Regions from separate parts of the Paenibacillus phoenicis genome, predicted to be linked through region 3. Evidence: predicted binding sites of a transcription regulator. Region 3 holds the regulator's gene; each other region holds the start of a gene.
What was found. The regulator Rex, encoded in region 3, represses fermentation and respiration genes when NADH is low (regulators of the CRP and FNR family bind a similar motif). The targets are predictions, from matches to a motif close to TTGTGAAATATTTCACAA.
Positions count from the first base shown of each region.

Region 1: a site for Rex is predicted at 1,555-1,572, ahead of U9M73_RS02550 (DUF2249 domain-containing protein). Genes of this name have one in related genera too.
Region 2: a site for Rex is predicted at 1,777-1,794, ahead of U9M73_RS18790 (DUF438 domain-containing protein). Genes of this name have one in related genera too.
Region 4: a site for Rex is predicted at 3,417-3,434, ahead of pflB (formate C-acetyltransferase). Genes of this name have one in related genera too.

Region 1 covers NZ_JAYERP010000001.1:552,701-557,353, reverse strand. The annotation lists gene U9M73_RS02560 (DRTGG domain-containing protein) at 1-613, opposite strand, end outside; gene U9M73_RS02555 (YwiC-like family protein) at 665-1,405, opposite strand; gene U9M73_RS02550 (DUF2249 domain-containing protein) at 1,633-1,866, shown strand; gene U9M73_RS02545 (hypothetical protein) at 1,883-2,242, shown strand; gene U9M73_RS02540 (DUF2249 domain-containing protein) at 2,243-2,479, shown strand; partial or broken gene U9M73_RS02535 (radical SAM protein) at 2,504-3,025, opposite strand; gene hemG (protoporphyrinogen oxidase) at 3,025-3,954, opposite strand; gene U9M73_RS02525 (hypothetical protein) at 4,148-4,441, opposite strand; gene U9M73_RS02520 (YlbF/YmcA family competence regulator) at 4,581-4,653, opposite strand, start outside.
Region 2 covers NZ_JAYERP010000001.1:3,949,011-3,953,663, reverse strand. The annotation lists gene U9M73_RS18795 (ROK family glucokinase) at 1-19, opposite strand, end outside; gene U9M73_RS18790 (DUF438 domain-containing protein) at 395-1,666, opposite strand; gene U9M73_RS18785 (response regulator transcription factor) at 1,865-2,545, shown strand; gene U9M73_RS18780 (sensor histidine kinase) at 2,542-3,939, shown strand; gene U9M73_RS18775 (ABC transporter ATP-binding protein) at 4,064-4,653, shown strand, end outside.
Region 3 covers NZ_JAYERP010000001.1:1,601,972-1,606,624, forward strand. The annotation lists gene U9M73_RS07515 (hypothetical protein) at 1-93, opposite strand, end outside; gene U9M73_RS07520 (cell wall elongation regulator TseB-like domain-containing protein) at 349-834, opposite strand; gene U9M73_RS07525 (amidohydrolase) at 895-2,193, opposite strand; gene U9M73_RS07530 (redox-sensing transcriptional repressor Rex) at 2,190-2,834, opposite strand; gene dinG (ATP-dependent DNA helicase DinG) at 2,875-4,653, opposite strand, start outside.
Region 4 covers NZ_JAYERP010000001.1:1,791,196-1,795,848, forward strand. The annotation lists gene U9M73_RS08510 (ABC transporter substrate-binding protein) at 1-14, opposite strand, end outside; gene pflA (pyruvate formate-lyase-activating protein) at 224-964, opposite strand; gene pflB (formate C-acetyltransferase) at 1,080-3,347, opposite strand; gene adhE (bifunctional acetaldehyde-CoA/alcohol dehydrogenase) at 3,597-4,653, opposite strand, start outside.

The DNA of each region.
Region 1 (4,653 bases), 1.0 Mb from region 3:
GTTTGCGGCTGACGATGTCTTCCACCAGCATGATTTTTTTCTTAATCAAACGGTCAAATAACGCCCGGTTAATCATCGATGCGACGGTAAACGTGTCGTGACGCGAGGAGATGATCGGCAATGCCAGCTTGTCCGCCAGCGTCTTCACCTCGCGGCTCGTCCCGAACCCCCCGGTGATCAATACCCCGGCGCCTTGCTCCAGGGCAAGTGAATGGGCATTATCGCGGTTCCCGATGATCAGCAGGCTGCCGGCGTCAATGTATCTGGCCATGGCATCGATTTTCATCGCGCCAATGACATACTTGTTCAGCGTTTTGTTCAATCCTTCTCCGCCGCCCAGCACATGACCTTCGACGATCTCAACCACATCGCCAAAGGTGAGCTGGTCCGAGATGTTGCGCGGCTTCTTCTCCACGCGAAGCGTGCCGATCCGTTCCTTCGTAATGACGATCCCGAGATTCTCCGCTTCCTTCACCGCCCGGTAGGCGGTACCTTCACTTACCCCCAGCGCTTTGGCCAGCTTGCGCACGGAGATTTTCGTTCCAATCTTGAGTCCTTCGATATGTTGGAGCAGCTGTTCGTGTTTTGTTACGCTTTCTTCCGGTCCCTCCAACTGTTATACCCCCTGCCCGAATCTGTACTATTCTGTATTCATTATACACATTCAGGCGTAGGTCATCCAGAAGGCGGCAAGAACGATAACAGAATAGACAATTTCCAGCATGCCGGACTGCTTGGCGGTAATCCCCGTCCGCGGGAACCAGACCGCTCTAGCCAGCAGGATCAATGCGGCGATCCACAGCGCCGGAGAGAGCAGCCATACGGCCAAGATCATCAGCATAACGTGGTAGGCTACGGAGTAGCAATAGAATCGCTTATTATTCCGTTCACGGATGATGGTTTTCACGTAAAAAGCGGTCCCTACAAAATACAACGTGCTGATCAGGAACAGTTCCGTGGCGAGCCGAAGATCGGTTCCTCCTCCAAGCTGATACGAGATAAACACCATCAAGCTGAATTGCACGATCGCCGCGATGTCGTTCAGCAGAGCGCGTTCGCGCTTCTGCTTGGCATAGAAGGCATTCACCCCAAACAGCGGCACGAACAGGAGAGCCAACTTCAGCACCTCGGGGCGAAGCAGGACCAAAGTGAGCGCCGCAGGGACCAGCAACGCACCGTAGAGCAGCAAAGGCTTGCGGTATCGGTCGGCTTTGGCTTTGGTCTTGGCTTTTCCCCTCCGAATCCATTGCAGCAAAGGAAACATAAACAGATAAATGAGAAGCCAGCACACAAACAACAAACCGTGGATCGCCCCGGGGGTAGAGGCGAGCATGCCAAACAGAAACGGAACGATCAGCATGGCCCAGGCTCCATGTTGATTCGGGATGTAATCTCGGACGCGCATGTTATCGGTTCCTCCTTCTAATCGTGAGCCATCAAATTCAAATTACGCACATTATAATCGTCCGGCATCGGCACCCAAGTGACAGAAATCACTTGATTCATGGCAGCTTCCGGACAAATCCGCCGAGAAATTTTTGACGGTTTCGCATCTTGTGACTGATATCACAATCCCGCTCAAGTCCGTTGCTATAATGGGGGTTAAATTCTAAACATTTAGGAGGACTTCCCATGAGTCAATTCAAAGCTACTGTCAACGCCACCGAATATCCGCCGCAGCTCAAGCATAAGACCATCTTTGCAACCTTTAATTCCCTGGAGCCGGGGGAAGCGATGCTGCTGATTAACGACCATGACCCGGTACCGCTCCGGTTTCAGTTCGAGGCCATGCATCCCGGCGGTTTCACTTGGGAGTACATTGAGCAGGGGCCAGAGATGTTCCAGGTGAAAATCGGCAAAAACTAAGCAGGGGGAATGCCCTATGGCAACGATTACGGTTGTCGATGAGAAAACGATTAAGATTGCCGTCGAGCTCGAGGATGCGTTGCGGATGATTGAGGAAGCGGAAAGCAATCTGGAACGCTATGCCAGCGAGATCCTCACCATCGCGGAAAAAATGCCGGAATTCCAATACACCTATTTCTGTTTCTATGCCTACGATACTTCCGCTTTGTTTGAAAAAATGCTGGGGATCGATCCAAAGCAGTATTTGTCCTTCTCGCTGGATGCGCCGGACTCGTTCTTCTATAAGCTGTACGGCGGCATGAAGGGACTCAGCGGTGCAGCTCGGCTCTGCCAAGCATTTGCCGCCGAACGGACGGACGTGGAGGTGAATCCATAAATGGCAAACCAGATCGTTGAACTCGACGTTCGGCCGATTCTTCGCCGCGGCGAAGAGCCGTTCAGCGTTATTATGGACACGGTTGGGAAGCTGCAGGAGGGTGACAGCCTTGTTCTGCACGCCACAATGAAGCCCGTCCCGCTCCTGAAGGTGCTTGAAGGTAAGGGCTACCGTCATGAATGCGAACAACTGGCAGCGGATCATTGGAAGGTGACATTTGAACCGATTCAAGCTTAGGTTTTTCAGAAAAGAAAAGGAGGCCTCCAGCCTCCTTTTTATGTTGTGCAAGTGGGACACCGTCGTATTGATCTGAATCGGGATATCCAGCTGCTGCAAATACCCAATTCCTTTCATCGTCATCTCAAAAGAACCCCGCGTCCCCCGGAAATGATCATGAATCTCTGCGGACGAGCCGTCGAGGCTAAACGCCCAGCGGGAGAGACCGACCTCCTTAGCCTTACTTACGGCGGAAAAGGTAACTCTTGGCGTGGCGCTCGGGGTCATGGACACAGGCAGGCCTTTTTTATGGATCGCATATCGTGCCAGGTCAAACAAATCCGGACGCATCAAAGGATCGCCGCCGGTAAATACAAACAGCGGATCGTCCATTTTCGCAATATCGTCGATCGGCTGCTTCCCCTCCTCGAAGGTCAGCTGTCTGGGGTCAGGGCGATATTGCGCTTCCGCACGGCAATGCAGGCATTTCAGCGCGCAAGCTCTCATCACCTCCCAGATGACAATAAACGGGTTCTCGTTATAGTCCTTTAATTGAATTTGCTGCATCACCGTTCATCTCCTAACCCGGTTAACATCGCTTCCGCCGATTCCTTGCCTTGACGAATGCAATCGGGAATGCCAACCCCGCCGTATCCCGCACCGCACAGCAAGACGCCGGGCATCGTCCGCTCCAGCTCAACGCGCAGCTCTTGCAGACGCTCCACATGACCATCCGGATATTGCGGCATCGAGGCAGGCAATGACGACATTTCGCAAAAGAGCGGTTCAGCCTCGATCCCCATTAACTCCTTGAGTTCAGCAGCTACGCGCCGACGGACCTCCGGTTCGGACAGCCGGGTCCAGGCTTCATCCCCCAAACGGCCGATATACGTCCGAAGCAGCATCCGATCTGCCGGCGCTGAGTGCAGCCACTTGGAGGACGTCCAGGTGATTGCCGTAATCATCCGCCCTTCGCCGCGCGGGATCAATACGCCGGACCCGTTCAAATCATGCTGGATCTCCTCGCGCCGGTAGGCAAACGCCAAATTTGCCACCGAAACATAACGGATTTGCTCCAAATAGACCGCAGCGGCGATCTGATCCTGTAGCAGGCGAGCCGCCGCATAAGCTGGAGTCGCCAGGATGACGGCTTCCACCTCGGTCCGCTCATCTCCACTGAGCTCCATCTGATAACGGTGACCCTGCCGTGTCAGTCCAACCACCGCTTGTCCAGTGATCACACGCTCTTCCTGTAAGGCCGCGGCCAAAGCGTCCGTCATCACGGTTAATCCGCCCTCCAACGTCAAAAATAGGCTGTTATACGCCACCTTCGGCACTCCCTCCCGCGGCTTCGGAGCGGGTTGTTTCTTGCTCGCCAGGAGGCCGAGGATCAAACTGCGATGTTTCCGCCCCATCTCCCTAAATTGCGGGAACGTCGCCTTCAAGCTAAGCTCCGCCGTATCTCCGGCATAAATGCCGGCGAGCAGCGGCTCCATCCTGATGGAATTTAACGTACGGGGGGAGCAAAACGTCTACCCGATGGTCCCGCACGGAGCCAGCAACGATCAAATGCTGACCGGCGAAGACGAGAGGTAGTGCCATACAAAATGAGCCGAGGACGAAAAAAAGGGACTGTTCCGGAAGATCATTACACTTCCGGAACAGTCCCTGTCCATTTTTAGCACGGGCTTATGCCTTTTCACCGTGTTTTCCGTCCGCTCCCCATTGGAGCTCCCATTCCCGGTATTTTTCCCGCCGGATTCGGTCCAACTCCCGCTGCTTCTCTTCATTGACACCAAGAAGGAAATGCAGGTGAGCCCCGATGACGAGGAAGGCAAACCCTGCCCACACCGCGCCAAATACCGACACCCAGCCGGCTCCAGGCTCAAACGAAATCATCGGCAAGGCATAAACGAGCATCGCTAATGCCAGAATCAGATAAACGGCATGCTTCCATTTGCTTGGTTTTCTTACGACTTTCATCCTCTGCAGCTCCTTTATTTTCATAGATTACGAGATACGTTGATGAGGTCTTCCCCTTGTCTCTTCTATCTCTATGAACGGGGCTGCAGGAATATGATAGAAACTTGTGAATCAAGAAAGCGTGCGTAAAAGCGCGAAGTTAGATCCCCGCGCCGTACAGGTGGACCAGGCTGTCCGTAATAATCTTGTTGACGTCCTGAATGATCACGCTA
Region 2 (4,653 bases), 2.3 Mb from region 3:
TGTAGATTTTTTCAGACATGTTCACAAGCCACCTTTTTCTTAAATAATATATAGATCATTTACGTGCCTATACGTGCAAAAAGGCCATTCTCGATCCATCGCCGCTTTAGTCCGCGCCATGACTGAAAACGCCTTCGCAAGTAGTTTTCTCCTACGTACCAACTATAAGCGAACCCATCGGTTCGGTCAAGAGAAGGGAAGAAACGGCAATCCCAATACCGATAAGGGATTTTGCGTAAATGACACAGATCACAGACAAGCGTATACGAACCTAATTTCCCTTGTTCCCCCTTCCTTCTCCCCCGCTACTGCAACTAAAAAAACCGGCATTCGCTAGTGCAAACGCCGGATGTAAACCCAATGAGGCAAGATAAACATGATAAAGCCATCCCTGCTAGGACAAAATACGTTTTTGTCCTTGCAGTTCGCGGATGGGGGCGATGTTCTGCGTGAACTCCAGCGTCCCCAGATAACGTCCATCCTCGCTGCGTACAGCGAAATAGCGGATGTACACAAATTTGTCCTTCACCGGAATCCAGAAGTCCTCGACATCCTTCCGCCCCGCCTTAAAATCCTCCAACAGCTGGTTGACGACATGAACGCTTTGCGGCGGGTGGCAATTTTGTACGGTCCGGCCGATGACGGCCTTCGTCCGGGCAAAGATCCGCTCCTTGCCGTGGGAGAAATATCGGACGACATCGTTCTCGTCGATAAACGTCAGGTCCACCGGAAGATGGTTCATCACCGCCTCCAGCTGCTCCATCGAGAGAACGCCGGTCTCGAATTTGATGTAGCCTTGCGGAACCCCCGCTTCCGTGCCTGCCTGTGCGGTCCCTTTCACTTCTTCGCCCGAGGGCTGCAGCGGCACGCGCTCCGGAATCCATTCACGCTCCGGTGCGGTCAAGCAGAAGCCGATCTGGTCGCTTTCCCGGGCAATGCTCACCCATTCGTCTTCCGTTAACTTTTCAAGGGCCATCGGGAGCAAAATATTTTCTTCCTTAAAAATCATCTCGTTGACTTCCTTAATAATCCGTTCCAGATCCATCACCATCGTCTCCGGATCCGCGCTGCCGTCCGCCAGCTTGCCCTTCGTTTCCTTGATCATCATGCGGATGCCGTCGTCCACGCCCCACATCACCTTGGTTGGGCCGTAGATGCCGTACTTCTCCAGATACGGGAACAGCAGGTTTTCCTTGCGGCTGTAGTGGTTGTCGAGGTCCATCAGCAGGTTTAAATCCTCCAGCAGCTTGAATACGATCTCGCTGCCGGGATCCTTCCGGTACTTGTCCAGGTGAAGCTGCAGCTTGAAGTTCACCAGCCGTTCGATCTCGCGATTTTCCAGCTTGAAGGTATGAACCGGGTGACCCGGCTGCTCCTCCGGCTTGGACGAACGGTGAATGTCCTCGATCGAGCCCTTGAAAATCGCCGTATGCACCGAGCACAGCCGCTGAACCTCCTCGACCGCAATGCCCTCCTCTTCCATCAACGCATGCTCCATCGCGGAAATTTCCGCGACCGTCACGTCACCGACAGCCTCTTCGAACCGTGCCTTTACTTCATCCACGCTCTTCCCCTGATGCAGCTCCTTGATAATCTCCTTTAACAGCTGCTGGCGGCGGCTTTGTTCCGGTGCGCCATACTCCCGATTATTGATCAGTTCGCTCATCGCCCAACCCCTCCTTATTGAATTTCAGCCGAATTTCTGTTTCGATATGTCCCGATGACTTCATTGATAACCATTCTCAATAACAAGGTAGCACAGGGAAAATGTCTGACTTGTGATTTCAATCACAAATAATTCATCGATCCTTCCGTTTCTTTTTGCTCCGTCTTTTGCCAAAATAGAATCAGGAGGAATGCCATTATGCCTATTACGCATTTGCTATATATTGAAGACGATCCCGAAATCGGTGAATGGGTCAGCTCCAACCTGGAAGCGCGCGGGTACGCGGTCACTTGGCTGAAGCACGGGGATCAGGCCGTGGAGAAAGCCGCCGATTGCCATCTCGTGATCCTTGACGTGATGCTTCCAGGGCTGGACGGCTTCACGATTGGGGGGCGGTTAAAGCAGAAGTATCCGGAGCTGCCGGTATTGATGCTGTCGGCCCGAACTTCGATTGACGACAAGCTGCAGGGACTGAAGTTCGCCGACGACTATTTAACGAAGCCGTTCCATCCGGACGAGCTGGCCGCCCGGATTGAGGTGCTGCTCCGCCGCAGCGGGGGGATCGCCGACCCAGCGCCGCTGCGTATTAAACATTTACTTGTGTATGAGAAAGAAAACCGGATCATCAATCAGGATACCAACGAGGAAATCGTGCTGACCGGCAAGCAGTTTCATATTTTCTCCTATCTGCTGCGCCATCTTAGTCAAATCCTGACTAAGGAGCAGATCTACGAAGCCGTATGGAACGAGCCCTACCTCGACGGGGACAAAACCTTGATGGTCCATATCCGCCACCTGCGTGAGAAGCTGGAACGGGATCCCGCAAATCCTGAAGTGATTGAGACCATCCGCGGGATTGGTTATCGGGTGAGAGCATGAGACTTCGTCCGGTGCGCAAGTTCCGTAAATCCCTGTTGACGAGATACGTCTTGATCTTGGGGATCGCCTTCGTGTTTATCCCTGTCCTGATTCCAGTCAGCTTTATTGCAGCCTGGGGGGTGAATGTCCTCCTAAACCCTGGCCATTATGTGCACGAGAGCCGTCCTTACGGTACCGGACAGGAGATTGAGACCGCTTGGCATCAAGCTGCTGCTGAGTTGAAGGGAGCTCAAGCCGATGCCATCGATGCGAAGCTCAGAGAGATGAAGCTGCTGTATCCTGATGCCGCGCTGTATTGGGTCGACACGGCTGGCCAAACCCGCCTGCAGCTGCCGGAGCAAGAGTCGGTGCCCCAGCAGTGGTCCTTGGAGGATACTATCGCCTTCATGAAGCAACGTGTGGACGCCGACCCTTTTACGGTTGTCGCTTTTATTGGCGGGGACGAACAAGCCAAGCAAGGCTTCATGGTGTTGGAGCTTCCGCGTAAATTTATGGTGATTCAAAAAGGGGAACAGCTTAGTGACATTCGTTTTTACGGGGTGTTTCTAGCGATTCTGCTGGGGGCGTTCGTCCTGCTCTCCTATCTGTTCTTTAGCGATATCCGCAAGCGGCTGCTGCGCCTGGAAGCCGGCATGACCCGCCCGGGTCCCGACGGGCTGCCGTCTCCCATCGAAGAAGGACGCCCGGACGAAATTGGCCGATTGGAGCTTGCTTTTAACCATATGGTGTTCGCACTGAAGGACAGCCGCCAGCGGGAGCGCGAGGAAGAGGAGCTGCGCAAGAGCCTGATCAGCCACCTATCCCATGACCTGCGGACGCCGTTAACCGTGCTGGGCAGCCATCTGTATTCGCTCCGTCAGGAACCCCTATCCGAACAGGGACGACAGTCCCTGGCTTTGATGGAGACGAAAATCAGCGATTTATCCGGACTGATGGATCATCTATTATCGTATAACCTGCTCTCCAGCGGACGGTATGCCATGTCTTTGGAGCGGCTGGATATCCTGCGGATCGTGCGGGAAAGCGCGGCCGCCTGGTACCCCGTCTGGGAGAAGAACGGGATTACGGCCGATATTGAGCTGCCGGAGCAGCCGATCTACTGGAACGTTGACGCCCAAGGGTTCCGCCGCGTACTCGATAACTTGTTCCAGAACCTGGTCCGCCATGCTGGATCGGGCCGTTATGCCGGGATTGCGGTAGAGCAATACGAAGGCACCACGGCTCTCACGATCAGCGACCACGGCCCTGGAATGGAGTCGGTTTCCGCTAGCGGAGGCGCGGGGCTTGGCCTGCAAATCGTCGACCTGCTGCTGCGGGAAATGGGTCTCGCACGGGCCACCGTATCGAGCGAAGCTGGAACGAAAGTTTATATTTATCCAATGGCGCTATTGTAATTGAGATGAGGCGAGGGACTGTTTACAGTCCCTTTTTTCATGCCCCAAAATTAAACGAATCTTAAACTTCTCCTGTCTTTGCCTTTAACCTCCGGGCGATATGATCATGACGAGGTGATAATTCGTGAATGAAATGATCATTCAAACGGAAGGTTTAACGAAAACATACCGCGGCCGCTACGCAGTGGACCACTTAAACCTGGAGATCGCGAAGGGGGACATCTACGGGTTCCTCGGACCTAATGGTGCAGGGAAGACGACGACGATCCGCATGCTGCTGGGCTTAATCCAGCCGACTTCGGGTACGATTCGCATCTTCGGCCGCGAGCTGCACCGCGATAAGCTGGCAATCCTGCGCCGTATCGGCTCGCTGGTCGAATCCCCGTCTTATTACGGACATTTGAGCGCCATCGACAACTTAGAGGCCATCCGCCGCATCTTGCAGGTGCCGAAATCGCGCATCGACGAGGTGCTGGACATCGTCTCGCTGACCAGCGACGCACGCCGGCCGGTGAAGGGCTTCTCCCTCGGGATGAAGCAGCGTCTGGGCATCGCCGCGTCGTTGCTCGGCAACCCCGAACTGCTCATCCTGGACGAACCAACCAACGGGCTGGACCCGTCCGGGATCCACGAGATCCGCGAATTAATTAAGAGCATGCCGAAGCGTTACGGCATCACCGTGCTCGTATCCAGCCACCTGCTCGGGGAGATGGA
Region 3 (4,653 bases):
AATCGCCCACTGCCGATATAGGAACCATCCACCAAATAATACAAGGGCGGAAATAGCAATGCTTGCAGCAATTGGTCCAATACGCAGTTTCACGTGATGCCCCCCTTATCTATATAAACTATCAACTCTGTGATATATATTCCCGTATATCAAAACTACAAATATGAGTATATCACATCGTATATCAAATTTCGAAGAAAAGTGTGAAGATATTTAAAAATGAACGCTAGTAGTTCTACCCCGAAATGCTACTTTTTCTCAAGCCAAAAAATAAAAACGGTTCCGCGATTCAGGCTCTTCGCCTAAACAACGAAACCGTTTATTTATGATTGATCCATAGACCCCCTGTCAGCGGTTCGGCAGGGTGAACACTTCCGGCAAAGCTTCGCCGGTCGTGAAACTGAAAAACCGATAATAATGGTGGTCCTTCTCTTTATAGAACAGCTGCCACACCAATTGGTTATTGTATATGCCTGGCAGCAGCCGAACCACCCGGATACCCGGCAACGATTGTTTGATGATCTCACGCATTTGGCTCTCGGACTTGCCATCGGACAGCAAGCGTACCTCTGGATCATGTCCTTCCCTTAGCCAGACCATCATTTGGCGGCCGGATGCATCCTCCCCTTGCACGACCCAGGTAACTTCATCCCATACCGACTTCCAAACCTTGTCGCCCCGGACGAGATCCGTCTCCTGCTTCGCCTGCTGGATAGCGGCTCTTTCGGCTTTCCACGTATCCTCATGAATGTATAGATAAAACCGGTGGAGACCCAGGAGCACGATCAACAGAATCACGAGGGACAGCAGGATCCATTTCGTTCGCTTTCTCAAGCTACTCTTCCTTTCCCTTCCTAAGCAAGCAGCCTCCTTCAGGAAACCGCGCGCCGCTCATTATCGTGCCAACAGTCCCTCAAACGCCGCTTGCGCCTCGTAGCGGATGCGTTCTTCATCCAGTGTCAGACAAGCACCGTGCTTGACTACCTGCTTACCGTTGACCCAGACATGCTCTACATCTTTGGCGCCAGCGGAATAAACGGTATGGGAGATATAATCCGTTCTCGGCAGGAAATGGGCTTGCTCCGTATTTAAGGCGATGATATCCGCCTTCATGCCAGCAGCCAGCTTGCCTGTATTTTGCAAGAAGACCGATTTCGCGCCGTATTCCGTCCCCATTTTCAGAGCTTCCAGCGCAGGAACCGCCGTTGGATCGCCGGATACGCCTTTATGAATCAGCGCAGCCAAACGAATCTCCTCCAGCATATCCAGGTTATTATTGCTCGCCGGACCGTCGGTACCCAGCGATACAACTACGCCCTTCTTCAGGAGTTCTGGTATGCGGGCGACCCCGCTGGCCAGCTTCAGGTTACTGCCTGGGTTATGCGAGATGGTAACGCCGTGCGCTGCCAAGATGTCGATTTCCTCGTCCGTCAAATGCACAGCGTGGGCAAGCAGGGTCGGGCGGGAGAACATCCCCAGCTTCAGCAAATGTTCTACCGGGCGGACGCCGTAATCGTTAACGTTCTGCTCTACCTCGGCGCGCGTCTCCGACATATGCGTGTGCATCGGCAAATCGAGATCATGGGCAGCTTGCACAAATTTCTCGATAAAGGCTGGCGGGCAGGTGTATGGTGCATGCGGCGACATCATCGTGGTGATGCGGCCTTCTGCCTTGCCGTGCCAGTTCTGAGCAAACGCGATCGCTTCTTTGAGCTTCTGATCTTGCTCTTCCGGGGAGCACAACCCGATGGCCCCGCGCATCAACACGGCGCGAATACCCGATTCCTCCACGACTTTGGCCACTTCGTCCATGTGATCGTACATATCCAGGAACGTCGTCGTCCCGCCCTTGAGCATTTCCAACACAGATAACGCCGTACCGGCATACACATCCGCCGCAGTAAATTTGGCTTCCATCGGCCACATTTTCTCCTGCAGCCAGGTTTGCAGCACCATATCATCCCCATAGCCGCGCAGCAGCGACATCGCCGCATGGCCATGGGTATTGATCAGGCCCGGCAGGAACAACAACCCTTTGCCGTCCAACGTTTCGGCGCCTTCCACGCCTTCCGGGCGCTCTTCGCCAATATAGCTGATCGTATCGCCCTCAACGAGCATATATCCGTGAATTACAGGACGGTCCGCATTTAAGACGGCAAACGTCCCGTTCTTAATTAACCATTTACGACTCATACGTTGCTTGTTTCCTTTCCGTCTTCCAAGTAGTAAGCCAAGCTCAGCAAATCAGTAGTGAAGTCAGCCGCATGGATCCGAACTTCCGGCGGAACCTTCAGAATCGTTGGCGCGAAGTTCAGAATCGCACCGATTCCGGCGGCAACCAGCTCATCCGCTACGCGTTGCGCCTCCGTATCCGGCACGGTGATGATGCCGATGCGGATATTTTTCGCCCGGACGGTTTCCGCCAGCTCTTCGATCGGCTGAATCGTGATGTTGTTGATCTGCTTGCCGATCTTAGCCGGTGAAGCGTCGAACACCGCAACAATCTTCATATTATCCTTCAAATACGCATTATAATTCGAAAGGGCTTGCCCCAGATTCCCGGCACCCACCAGCGCGACGTTAATCTGTTGGTCCAGATTGAGAATTTGTTGAATTTTTTCAATCAAATAAGCGACATCGTAGCCGATCCCCTTCCGGCCAAAATCGCCGAAATAAGCCAAATCCTTACGGATTTGCGCCGGATTGAGATCCAGCTTCTGTCCGAGCTCCTGGGAGGACACCGTTGGCACCTCCCGTCGGCTGAGTTCATTTAAGAAACGCAGGTAAACCGGCAGTCTGCGGACGACAGCGTCCGAAATTTTATCTGACTTCATGCTTGTTCCCCCTATTCTTCAATGCGATCTATGAAGCGGCTTAGGCTTCGGGATTTAACCATTCCGAGATGCGCGGAACCATCTGAGTTAATGGCATATGCTCCATCTTCGGTCCGGGCAAAGAGTATAAGAAATATTTTCCATAATAAGATTCCAGGATCCGGGTATCATAAACGATCACGATGCCGCGGTCCTGCGACGAGCGGACAAGTCGTCCGAATCCTTGCTTAAAGCGGATAACCGCTTGCGGGACGGACAGTTTCATGAATGGATTCTTCTTCTCCCGCTGCAGGCGTTCGCTCTTCGCTTCCATCAGCGGGTGGTTTGGCGGCTGGAACGGCAAGCGTACGATCGCTAAACTGGTCAGCGCCTCGCCAGGAATATCCACCCCTTCCCAAAAGCTGCTTGTCCCGAGCAGCACCGATGCGCTGTTCCCTTGGAACCGCCGGGTCAGCTTGGTGCGGCTGCCGCTGTCCATCCCTTGTCCGATCACCGTGATTCCCTCCGCTGCGAGCAGTTCCTTCAGCGGGTCATACACCTGCCTGAGCATCCGATAGGATGTAAACAGCACCAGCATGCGACCTTGCGTCGCCACCGCGGCATCCGCCAGCGATTGCACCAGCGTATGAATGAAATGGTCATCCCCCACGCTGCCCTTCACACTTGGAAAATCGCGCGGGATCACCAGCAACGCCTGATCGCGGTAGTTAAACGGCGAGGGCAGCATCGCTGTGATCAACCGATCCTCTTCCGCCGCCTCAGTCAAGCCAAGCTGCTCGATCATATATTGGAACGATTTATCCACCGATAAAGTCGCGGACGTCATTACGACGCTCTTCTTCCGGTCGAAGAAAAATTGCTTCAATTGAGCGCTGACGTCAATCGGCACCGCATACATTTGGAGCGACCGGCTACGGAAGTTCCCGTTCGCCTCCATCCAATAGACGGTGTCCTCGCTCTCCAGCTTCATGAAGAAGCGCAGCGCTTCCCGTTCCCCGGCTAAATCTTTAAACAAGCCGCTGATATCGGTGATCAGGCTCTCCGCTGCATAATCGTCCTGCTCTTCTCGGATTTCGGACAGGAGGCGCTCCCCTTTCCGAAGCACGTCGCCAAGACCTACGTAAATTTGATTTTCGAGCGCGGTCAGCGTCTCCCAATCCTTTGGTTTTCGATTCGGCAACAGCCGGTACACGAATTGCCCGGGATCGCCAGGGGCGGCGTCGCTGCGGTCAGGCATCAAGCTGAACAGCAGCTCGCTGAGCTTGTCCCAGCTCTCCTTCACGTCCACCAGCGTTGGATAGATTCCGTCGATGACTGAGCACCATTCTGAGGCTTTCTCCGCGCCCGACGCTTCAAGCGAGCTGCGAAGGTTGGCCAGCTGCCCCGTCTTGCTGTCTTTAAATAACCGGGTCAGCGTATGCACGACCGTAAAATACTTCATATGAATCCCCAAATGCTTGCCGGCCACATCCTCTAAATGATGCGCTTCATCGATAACCAGCCGCTCGTAACCCGGCAGCAGTTGATGCCCCGCCTGGATGTCCGTAAACAGCTTAGAGTGGTTCGTAATGACCACGTCCGCGACACCGGCTTCGTGTTTTGCGCGATGATAGAAGCATTTGCGGAACCAAGGACAGGATCGGCCTAAGCAGGATTCCGACTCACTGGCCACCGTCTCCCATAAATCACCGCCGCGATTGCCGAGATTCAGCTCTTCGTCATCGCCGCTTTCCGTTTGGGTAAGCCATACGACCATTTGCGCGGCCGTCATCACCTCTTCTTTAGGTGTTGAGAAGTCTTTTCTATTTATTTTATGTTC
Region 4 (4,653 bases), 190 kb from region 3:
AAACTCTTCCTCATGTTAGATAGACCCTCCTCAAACTCGTTTATGTGATACACCCTCATTATAGAAAGCGTCACCACCTTTGATAAGGAGGACATTTTTCTATTAAGGGGATAATATCCTCTAAAAACCAAAATGAAAACGGTTAAACCTAACGTATATCGAGAGGTTTAACCGTTTGGAATTGAGATATTGGATTTTAGTGTGAGAATATATGACATAGATTTCACGGTTTGGCTGCTACTTGCTGCTCGCCTTCACGAATCAACCGATAAGCTCGTTCGATCTCTTCATCCGTTGGCGAAGGTACGCCTTCCAGCGGATAAGCCCAACCGAGCTCCTGCCATTTGTACACGCCCATTTGGTGGTAAGGAAGAATTTCGAATTTCTCCACGCCCTTCAGGCTGCCGATAAATCTCCCAAGCTCCAGTAAATCCTGCTCATCGTCGTGGATGCCGGGCACATACACGTGACGAATCCACATTTTCCGATCATGATCCGACAGCCAGCGTGCCATCTTCAACATTCGATCGTTGGGTTTGCCCGTCAGCTTGATATGCTTCTCGTTGTCGATATGCTTCAGATCCAGCAGGACCAGATCCGTTACATCCAGCAGATCGCGAATTTTATCCCCTTCATTATAGCCGTTCGTATCCAGCGTCGTATGAAGGTTCCAGCGTTTCTTCACTTCCCGGAACAATTCCGTGACAAACGGCGCCTGCAGCGTCGCTTCGCCGCCGGATACCGTCAGTCCGCCGCCCGATGTACGGTAATAGTTCAAATACGGCTCGATCTCGGCCAGAACTTCCTCGACGGTCATCTCCTTGCCTTCCGTCAAGCTCCAGGTGTCCGGGTTATGGCAATATTGGCACTGCAGCAAGCAGCCTTGCATAAAGAGGACGAAACGAATCCCCGGTCCATCTACGGTTCCGAACGTTTCTAACGAATGTATGCGACCTTTAAGCATCTTCGTCACCCTTTCCCTAATTCGCCTCCGATAAAGGAATGAGGAGAAAGGCGATCCAAGCCCAACTCCCCATTTTATCGTTCAGCTTCAATTGTTGCTGCCCGTCAGCAGGTTATTACATTTTGCCGTGGAAGGTCCGGTTGATGACATCTAGTTGTTGTTCACGGGTCAACTTGATGAAGTTCACCGCATAACCCGATACACGGATTGTTAATTGCGGATAGTTTTCCGGATGTTCCATTGCGTCCAGCAGTTGTTCGCGGTCAAAGACGTTTACGTTCAAGTGATGCGCTTTGCTGCCGAAGTATCCGTCCATCATCGATACGAGGTTCGATTTTCGGGTTTCCGTGTCTTTACCCAAGGCCTTCGGCACGATCGAGAACGTATTCGAGATGCCGTCCAAGCTGTGCTCATATGGCAGCTTCGCTACCGAGCTCAGGGAAGCTAACGCCCCTTTCTTGTCGCGGCCGTGCATCGGGTTCGCCCCTGGTGCGAACGGTTCGCCGGCTTTACGTCCGTCCGGCGTGCTGCCTGTTTTCTTACCATATACAACGTTCGACGTAATTGTCAATACCGATTGGGTTGGCAGCGAGTTGCGGTACGTTTTATGCTTGCGGATCATGCCCATAAACGTTTCAACCAGCTCTACCGCAATTTGGTCAACGCGGTCGTCGTTGTTTCCGTAGCAAGGGAACTCGCCTTCGATTTCGAAGTCTACGGCAATGCCGTTTTCGTTGCGGATCGGTTTCACTTTGGCATATTTGATCGCACTGAGCGAGTCAGCCGCTACGGACAAGCCGGCGATACCGCAAGCCATCGTGCGGAGAATGTCGCGGTCGTGCAGCGCCATCTCGATCCGTTCGTAGCAGTATTTATCGTGCATGTAGTGGATCACGTTCAAGGTGTTCACGTACAGCTTAGCCAGCCATTCCATCATCGGGATAAAGCGTTTCTTCACTTCGTCATAGTCGAGGTATTCCGAAGTGATGGCCGGATATTCCGGACCAACTTGGACGCCGGATTTTTCATCCTTACCGCCGTTGATCGCATACAGCAGAGCTTTCGCCAAGTTTGCGCGAGCGCCGAAGAACTGCATTTGTTTCCCGATTCTCATCGCGGAGACGCAGCATGCGATACCGTAATCGTCACCGTAAATCGGACGCATCAGATCGTCGTTTTCATATTGAATCGAGCTCGTCTCGATCGATACCTTCGCGCAGTATTTCTTGAAGGCGTCAGGCAGTTGCTCCGACCAGAGCACGGTCAGGTTTGGTTCTGGAGCCGGCCCCAGGTTGTACAGCGTATGCAGGAAGCGGAAGCTGTTCTTGGTTACGAGCGTCTTGCCGTTTACGGACATCCCGCCGATCGATTCCGTTACCCAAGTTGGGTCGCCGCTGAACAGTTCGTTGTACTCTGGCGTTCTCAGGAATTTCACGATCCGCAGCTTCATGACGAAATGGTCAACCAATTCTTGAGCTGCTTCTTCGGTTAATGTTCCTTCGGCCAGATCGCGTTCGATGTAAATATCGAGGAACGAAGATACGCGTCCGAGGGACATTGCCGCACCGTCTTGTTCTTTGACCGCTGCCAGATAACCGAAGTACAACCATTGGAAAGCTTCCTTCGCATTGTTCGCCGGTCTGGAAATGTCGAATCCGTACATTTCGCCGAGCTGTTTCAATTCGCCTAAAGCGCGAATTTGTTCAGAAATTTCTTCCCGAAGCCGGATCACATCTTCATCGATGACATCTACTTCAAGAGATTTCAATTCTTGTTGTTTTTGCTTGATCAAGAAGTCTACGCCGTACAGGGCAACGCGGCGGTAGTCCCCGATGATCCGACCGCGGCCGTATGCGTCAGGAAGACCTGTGATGATCCCAGCCTTACGGGCGGCTCTCATTTCCGATGTATAAGCATCAAATACCCCTTGGTTATGGGTTTTGCGAATCGTTGTAAACAGATTTACGATCTCAGCTGGCAGATCAAAGCCATAAGCTTTGCACGCATTGATGACCATGTTGATCCCGCCGAATGGATGGATCGTGCGTTGGAAAGGGGCTGAGCCCTGAACGCCTACGATTTGTTCCTTCTCTTTATCCAAATATCCAGGAGCATGGGAAGTGATCGTGGATGGCGTGTTCACGTCTACATCCAGGACCCCGCCGGCTTCCCGTTCTTTCACGGACAGCTGCGATACGATATCCCACAACGCTTTCGTGTTCGCCGAAGCGCCTTTCAAGAAGGACTCATTACCTTCATAAGGATTCACGTTCGATTGGATAAAATCGCGCGTATCCACTTCCTTCATCCATTTCCCAGGTTTGAAGCCTCTCCATGCGTTTTGCGCCTTGGTTTCTGTTACTTCTCTTTCGATCACCGACATCTTGATTCCCTCCATTTTTATATGTGGTCGCGGTTGAAGGTCTATCCCGCGCCTCATGATCCCTAAAATTTGTGATACTTTTCACAACTTAGACAATTATGGTGCCCGGCCCCGAAGGACCGGGTTCCACTCCGTTAACAAACTTCTGAGGGATCATTTATATTGTAATCATAGCTCTTCCTATCCAAAAGTATTGTGACAAATATCACAATCAGTGATATTTGTCACCATTTTTACACGCCTGTTCACTTATTCTTCAAATCTTCCATAGAAGGCGTCGCGATAAATCTCAGCCAGCTCGCTGACCAGCGGCAGCTTCGGATTCGCAGTCGTACATTGGTCTTCGAAGGCACGGTCCGCCAGGTAATCGACGCGCGATTCGAAATCCTTCGCATCGAAGCCAAGCGCTTGGAACGATTCCGGAATGCCCAGCTTCTTGTTCAGATCGCGCACCGCTTTGATCAAGCTCTTCACGCCTTCTTCCGTCGTGCGAGCCGGCAGACCCAGAATGCGGGCGATTTCCGCATAACGTTCATCGGCAACGAAGTTTCTGTATTTCGGCCATGCCGCGAATTTCGTTGGTTTCTTCGCATTGTAGCGGATGACGTGCGGCATCAGAATCGCATTGGTACGTCCATGGGCCGTACCGTATTGACCGCCCCATTTATGCGCCAAGCTGTGGTTGATGCCAAGGAATGCGTTGGCGAACGCCATCCCTGCGAGCGTCGAAGCATTGTGCATTTTCTCGCGGGCCAGCTTGTCGCCGGTCAGCGCCGATTTCTCCAGGTATTGGAATACCAGCTGGATCGCTTTGATCGCCAGACCGTCCGTGTAGTCGTTAGCCATGACCGAGACGTAAGCTTCGATCGCATGCGTCAGTACGTCCATACCGGTATCTGCAACAGCCACTTTCGGCAAGCTGTAGACGAACTCAGGGTCAATGATCGCAACGTCCGGCGTCAGCTCGTAATCCGCCAACGGGTATTTCGTGTTGCCGTTGATTTTATCGGTAATAACCGAGAACGAGGTAACTTCGGAACCGGTACCCGATGTCGTTGGAATGGCCACGAATTTCGCTTTTTGGCCAAGACGCGGATATTTGTAGATCCGTTTGCGGATATCCATGAATTTTTGCTTCAGATTGTGGAAGTCGGTATCCGGATATTCATAGAACAGCCACATGCCTTTCGCCGCGTCCATCGGCGAACCGCCGCCCAGGGCGATAATGCAGTCCGGTTGGAACTTCGCCATCAGCTCAGTACCGCGTTGTACGGTCGTGGTCGATGGATCCGGTTCAACGTCCGAG